DNA from 2 places in the Apilactobacillus intestinapis genome. Region 2 is predicted to be linked to the other one. Evidence: a T-box and tRNA genes for the amino acid it is inferred to sense, from the RefSeq annotation. Region 2 holds a T-box; the other holds one or more tRNA genes.
The links. The T-box of region 2 lies ahead of ACOMA7_RS05490 (valine--tRNA ligase). A T-box ahead of a tRNA ligase gene usually reads a tRNA of that ligase, here a tRNA-Val.
Positions count from the first base shown of each region.

Region 1: it encodes a tRNA-Val, which carries the amino acid that the T-box ahead of ACOMA7_RS05490 (valine--tRNA ligase) is inferred to sense. The anticodon was not compared.

Region 1 covers NZ_JBMHFD010000004.1:51,043-54,306, forward strand. The annotation lists gene serS (serine--tRNA ligase) at 1-1,231, shown strand, start outside; tRNA gene ACOMA7_RS04000 (tRNA-Val) at 1,464-1,536, shown strand; tRNA gene ACOMA7_RS04005 (tRNA-Lys) at 1,540-1,612, shown strand; tRNA gene ACOMA7_RS04010 (tRNA-Leu) at 1,648-1,731, shown strand; tRNA gene ACOMA7_RS04015 (tRNA-Thr) at 1,753-1,826, shown strand; tRNA gene ACOMA7_RS04020 (tRNA-Gly) at 1,831-1,902, shown strand; tRNA gene ACOMA7_RS04025 (tRNA-Leu) at 1,916-2,001, shown strand; tRNA gene ACOMA7_RS04030 (tRNA-Arg) at 2,025-2,098, shown strand; tRNA gene ACOMA7_RS04035 (tRNA-Pro) at 2,111-2,184, shown strand; gene ACOMA7_RS04040 (CtsR family transcriptional regulator) at 2,310-2,777, shown strand; gene ACOMA7_RS04045 (ATP-dependent Clp protease ATP-binding subunit) at 2,793-3,264, shown strand, end outside.
Region 2 covers NZ_JBMHFD010000007.1:52,400-55,663, reverse strand. The annotation lists gene thiI (tRNA uracil 4-sulfurtransferase ThiI) at 1-833, shown strand, start outside; gene ACOMA7_RS05495 (thiol peroxidase) at 947-1,444, shown strand; T-box leader at 1,490-1,705, shown strand; gene ACOMA7_RS05490 (valine--tRNA ligase) at 1,743-3,264, shown strand, end outside.

The DNA.
Region 1 (3,264 bases), on a different contig from region 2:
AGCTACTAGAAATATCAAAGCTGAAACAATCGATGAACTATTAGGTTACGATGAAAAGCGTCGTGAACTAATCGTAAAAAGTGAAGGATTAAAAGCTAAGAAGAACGAAGTATCAAAGAAAATTGCTGAAGCAAAGCGTAACAAGGAAGACGCTGCTGACGCCATCGCTGAAATGCAACAAGTAGGTAAGGAAGTTAAGGAATTAGATGAACAACTTGAAAAAGTTGAACAAGATCAACAAGACTTAGCGGCGCACTTACCAAACATTCCAGCAGATGACGTTCCAGTTAGTTTGACTGAAGAAGGTGCCGTTGAACTAAGAAAATACGGTGAACCACGTAAGTTTGACTTCGAACCAAAACATCACTGGGACTTAGGTGAAAAGTTAGGCATCTTAGACTTCGAAGCAAGTGCTAAGGTTGCCGGTAGTCGTTTTGTTTACTACATGGGTGCAGGTGCACAGCTAGAACGTGCTATTTACAACTTCTACTTAGACCAAAATGCTAAGGCTGGTTATAAAGAAGTATTACCACCATACATGGTAAACTCAGCATCAATGTTTGGTACTGGTCAATTCCCTAAGTTTAAGGAAACAAAGGCCGGTTTCGAAATTGCTGACAGTGATTTAACAATGATTCCTACTGCCGAAGTTCCATTGGTAAACTACTACAGAGATGAAGTAATGGATGCAGACAAACTACCAGTTAAGTTCACTGCACTATCACCAGCATTTAGATCAGAAGCTGGTAGTGCCGGAAGAGACACAAGAGGTCTAATTCGTCTACACCAATTCAATAAGGTAGAAATGGTTCAATTCACTAAACCTGAACAATCATGGGATGCACTAGAAAGCATTACTGCACATGCAGAAGATCTATTGAAGATGCTAGGTATTCCTTACCATGTAATCACATTAACTACTAGTGACATGAGTTTCACTGCTGCAATGACTCATGACATCGAAGTATGGATGCCAGCTCAAGGTCGTTACCGTGAAATCTCAAGTTGTTCAAACACCACTGATTTTCAAGCACGTCGTGCACACATCCAATACAGGGATGAAAATGGTAAACTACAATATGTTCACACTCTAAACGGTTCTGGCTTAGCTGTTGGTAGAACTGTAGCTGCTATCTTAGAAAACTTCCAAAATGAAGATGGATCAATCAACATTCCAGAAGTACTACAACCATACATGGGTGGTAAGACTAAGATCGAAAAAGAAGACTAATTGAATAGTTATAACTAAAGCGATAATCGAAAGATTGTCGCTTTTTTATTTTTTTGAAAAAAAGGGTAGACAGATAGCAGAAATTTAGATATAATATCTTTTGTTGAGTTAAAGAGAACGGCTCAGAAGCAAGTCATATCAACAATTAAGTAAAATTTCTTGTTGACATCACTTGAAAGAAATGATATTATTAAATAGTTGTCTTGTTAAGAGATAACTTGGAAGACCTCATGGAGGATTAGCTCAGTTGGGAGAGCATCTGCCTTACAAGCAGGAGGTCACAGGTTCGAGCCCTGTATCCTCCATATGAGCCGTTAGCTCAGCCGGTAGAGCATCTGACTTTTAATCAGAGGGTCGGCAGTTCGAACCTGCCACGGCTCATTGGCTCTATGCCATATACATTTTAATATAATCATGCGGGCGTGGCGGAACTGGCAGACGCGCTAGATTTAGGTTCTAGTTTCCTTATGGAAGTGGGGGTTCGAATCCCTTCGCCCGCATTTGCAATTTGCATAATTGCTGCCGACTTAGCTCAGTTGGCTAGAGCGCTTCACTAGTAATGAAGAGGTCGGGTGTTCGAATCATCTAGTCGGCATTATGCGGAAGTAGTTCAGTGGTAGAACATCACCTTGCCATGGTGGGGGTCGCGGGTTCGAATCCCGTCTTCCGCTTTTGCATAGTTCTGCCGGGGTGGCGGAATTGGCAGACGCACAGGACTTAAAATCCTGCGGTTAGTGATAACCGTACCGGTTCGATCCCGGTCCTCGGCATTTCAATAATTTAATACTATTATGCACCCATAGCGCAACTGGATAGAGTGTCTGACTACGAATCAGAAGGTTGTAGGTTCGACTCCTACTGGGTGCATTTTTTTATTTTCGGGAAGTAGCTCAGCTTGGTAGAGCACCTGGTTTGGGACCAGGGGGTCGCAGGTTCGAATCCTGTCTTCCCGATAATATAACCAAAAGAGAAAACATTAATTTGTTTTCTCTTTTTTGTTTTTCGTTAAAAATCTTTGCATTTTCAATATAAGTCCGTATAATTATAGTCAGAATTAGTCAAAGAAAGAGGTGGTATTATGCAGGGTAAGAATATTTCGGATATTATTGAGAAGTATTTAAAGGAAATGATTGCTGAAGACGAGAGAGTCGAAATAAGTAGATCTGATATTGCCAGCCATTTTGATGTGGTTCCATCACAAATTAACTACGTTATTAAGACTAGGTTTACCATTCAAAATGGATACGTAGTCGAAAGTAAACGTGGTGGCGGTGGATATATCCGCATTGAAAAGGTGAAGCTGCTTGATAATATAGATATTTTAGATACGCTGATTAATGCCATTGGCGACGATTTAACACAACGTGAGGGTAAAGCAATTATCAACACTTTGGTGTTAAATGATCTAATTACTGACAATGAAGCCGATTTAGTGTTAGCATCTATTAACAAGCAGACACTAGCCGTTGGCAACAAACTACTTGAAAATGAGATTAGAGCGAATATAATGGTCGCAATACTTGATCATTTAAGATACAAAAGCTAGAAAGTGAGGCACGATATGGATAACATTTTTACTCCAAGCGCAAAGAACGTATTGATTTTGGCACAAGAACAAGCCAAAGTGTTTGGCCACCAAGGGATTGGGACAGAACACTTATTACTAGCTTTATCTATGGAAGATAACGGCATCGCAAAGTCAGCCTTAAAGCAATGCGATGTACACGAAGATGATATTAAAGGCGAAATGGAAATCTTGGTTGGATACGGTAACTTAACCGATTCAGACAAGGACACATACCTACCATACTCACCTAAGGCTGAAGCAATCTTGACCTTATCTGGCCAAATTGCGAAGAAATACGGTGCAATTAAGATAGGAACAGAACACTTATTACTTGCCATCTTAGATACTCCAGACACTTTAGCTGCTAGAATTCTAGTGGCACTAAACGTGGTCGAAGTAAACGACGTAAAGAAGGTGCTATTACGCAAGATGGGATTCCCAGGCGATTCAAGTTCAAACTCAAAGA
Region 2 (3,264 bases):
GTGGATACATCTTGAGCAACGTTGATGGCATCAAGGTTCAAATGAAGAACCCTGACATCAAGTTAAGAGTTGAAGTTCGTATGAACGGTATCTTCTTATCGAGTGAAACCATTGACGGTGCCGGTGGATTACCTGTTGGTACTGGTGGACGTGCTACTATGATGCTTTCTGGTGGAATTGATTCACCGGTTGCAGCATACATGGGAATGAAACGTGGAGTGAAGTTAGATATGGTTCACTTCTACAGTCCTCCATACACAAGTGAACAAGCATTAGCTAAGGCAAAAGAATTAGCTGCTAAGTTAACTCGTTTTGGTGGTAACATTCAATTCATTCAAGTTCCATTTACCGAAATTCAAGAAGAAATTAAGGAAAAGGTTCCTGAAGGATACTTAATGACTATTCAACGTCGTATGATGTTAAGATTGGCCGCTAAGTTGACATTAGACAGACACTGTAAGGGTGTCTTCACTGGTGAATCACTAGGTCAAGTTGCATCACAAACTCTTGAAAGTATGATGGCAATCAATGACGTAACTACTGTTCCGGTATTGAAACCATTACTTTCAATGGATAAGACAGAAATCATTAAGGTTGCTGAAAGAATTGATACTTACGATCTATCAATTATGCCATTTGAAGACTGTTGTACAGTCTTTACTCCTCCTGCACCAAAGACTAAGCCTGATCTAGAAAAGACTAGAGCATGTGAAAAGTTAATTGATGTTGAAGGATTAATGCAACGTTCATTAGACAAAGTTAAGATTATCGACATTAAACCAGGGGAAGAATTCTTGAATGCTCAAGAAGATGTTTTCGCTGAATTACTATAATCTATAAAAAAGAGATCATCTTTATTGATGGTCTCTTTTCTTTTTGCTTGCAAATCAATCGTGTAAGTTGTATTTTAAATAACTAGCAACTACCAATTAAGGAGATTTATAACATGCAATTAAAATTTTTAGACAAACCAGTAGAAACAATTAAAGAACCAATGGATAAGGGACAAGCTCTACCAGATTTCAAAGTCCTAGATGCTAACAACAACGAATTCACTAACAAGGAATTAATTGGTAAGCCAGCATTGATTTTAACTGTTCCAGACGTTAACTCAAGAGTATGTAGTCTAGAAGCTAAGAAGTTCAACAGAAACGCTGACAAGTATGAAAATGTTGAATTCTACACGATTTCAAAGAACTCAGTTGAAGAACAAAAAGATTGGTGTGCAGCTAAGGGTGTTGAAAGCATGCATTTATTATCAGATGCTGACACAGACTTTGGTAACCAATCAGGTACTTACGTTAAGGAAATTGACGCATTAGCACGTATGGTTTTTGCCATCGATGCAAATGGTGAAATTGTTTACCGTCAAGTCGTAGAAGAAATTGGTTCACAACCAGATTTCAAAGAAGCTCTAGCAGTTGTTGAAAAATTAAACAAATAGAGTTGACGATTTTCCAAAAATTGTCTAATATAATCAATATAGATTACAAATGCGAAGATCAAGAGAGTAGTTTTGGTGATGAGTATCAGAGAAAAGATGATTAGGTGAGACATCTTTCCGTTATCAAAACGAAGGTAGCTTGTGAGCATTCATATTGATATTGATAATTTAGATATGAACGGGCCATCGTTAATTGGATTAAGAGAAAGTATTTTTTTAATGCTTTAAATTAGGTGGTACCGCGAGCACTTCGTCCTATTGGATGGAGTGCTCTTTTTATTTACTGGAGGGATGGACTATGGCAAAAGAAACTGAAATGTCTACAAAGTATGACCATGACGCCGTTGAATCAGGTCGTTATGAAAAATGGATAGAACAAGACGTTTTCAAACCAAGTGGTGACAAGAAGGCAAAACCTTATTCAATCGTTTTACCACCACCAAATGTTACTGGTAAGCTTCACTTAGGACATGCATGGGATACAACCTTACAAGACATGTTAATCAGACAAAAGAGAATGTTAGGATACGATACCCTATGGGTTCCTGGTATGGACCATGCTGGTATCGCTACTCAAGCTAAGGTTGAAGCTAAGTTAAGAGACCAAGGCGTTTCTCGTTACGATCTAGGTCGTGAAAAGTTTGTTGACAAAGTTTGGGAATGGAAAGATGAATACGCAGCAACTATCAAGAAACAATGGGCTAAGATGGGACTTTCACTTGATTACTCACGTGAACGTTTCACTTTAGACGATGGTTTATCAGAAGCTGTTCGTAAAGTCTTCGTTGATTTATACAACCAAGGTTTAATTTACCGTGGTGAATACATTATCAACTGGGATCCACAAGCACAAACTGCTTTATCAGATATCGAAGTTATTCATAAAGATGATAAAGGTGCTTTCTACCATGTTAAGTACCCATTTGTAGACGGGACTACTTTTGATGGTAAAGATTACATTGAAATTGCCACTACACGTCCTGAAACTATGTTTGGGGATGTTGCCGTAGCTGTTAACCCAAGTGATGAAAGATACAAAGACATCGTTGGTAAGAAGATTATGGTTCCTCTAGTACAAAGAGAAATCCCAATCATTGCTGACCAATATGTAGACCCTGAATTCGGTACTGGTATGGTTAAGATTACTCCAGCCCATGACCCTAATGACTTCAAGGTTGGTAACAGACATGACTTAAAACGTATTAACACTATGAATGGTGACGCAACTATGAACGAAAATGCCGGTAAGTACGTTGGTATGGATCGTTTTGATGCTAGAAAAGCAATGGTTGCTGATTTAGAAGACCAAGGTTACATGCTAAAGATTGACCCAATTGTTCACTCAGTTGGTCACTCAGAAAGAACCGGTGTTCAAGTTGAATCAAGACTTTCAACTCAATGGTTCGTTAAGATGCAACCACTAGCTGACCGCGCAGTTAAGAACCAATCAACTGATGATAAGGTTAACTTCGTGCCAGAACGTTTTGAAAACACATTTACTCAATGGATGGATAACATTCATGACTGGGTTATTTCAAGACAATTATGGTGGGGTCACAGAATTCCAGCATGGTACAACAAGCAAACAGGCGAAATGTACGTTGGAATGGAAGCTCCTAAGGATGCTGAAAACTGGGAACAAGATCCTGACGTTCTAGATACTTGGTTCTCATCTGCATTATGGCCATTCTCAACTCTAGGTTGGCCTGATGAAAACTCAGAAGACTTCAAACGTTACTTCCCAACTAATACTTTAGTTACTGGTTACGACATTATCTTCTTCTGGGTATCAAGAATGATTTTCCAAAGTCTAACATTTA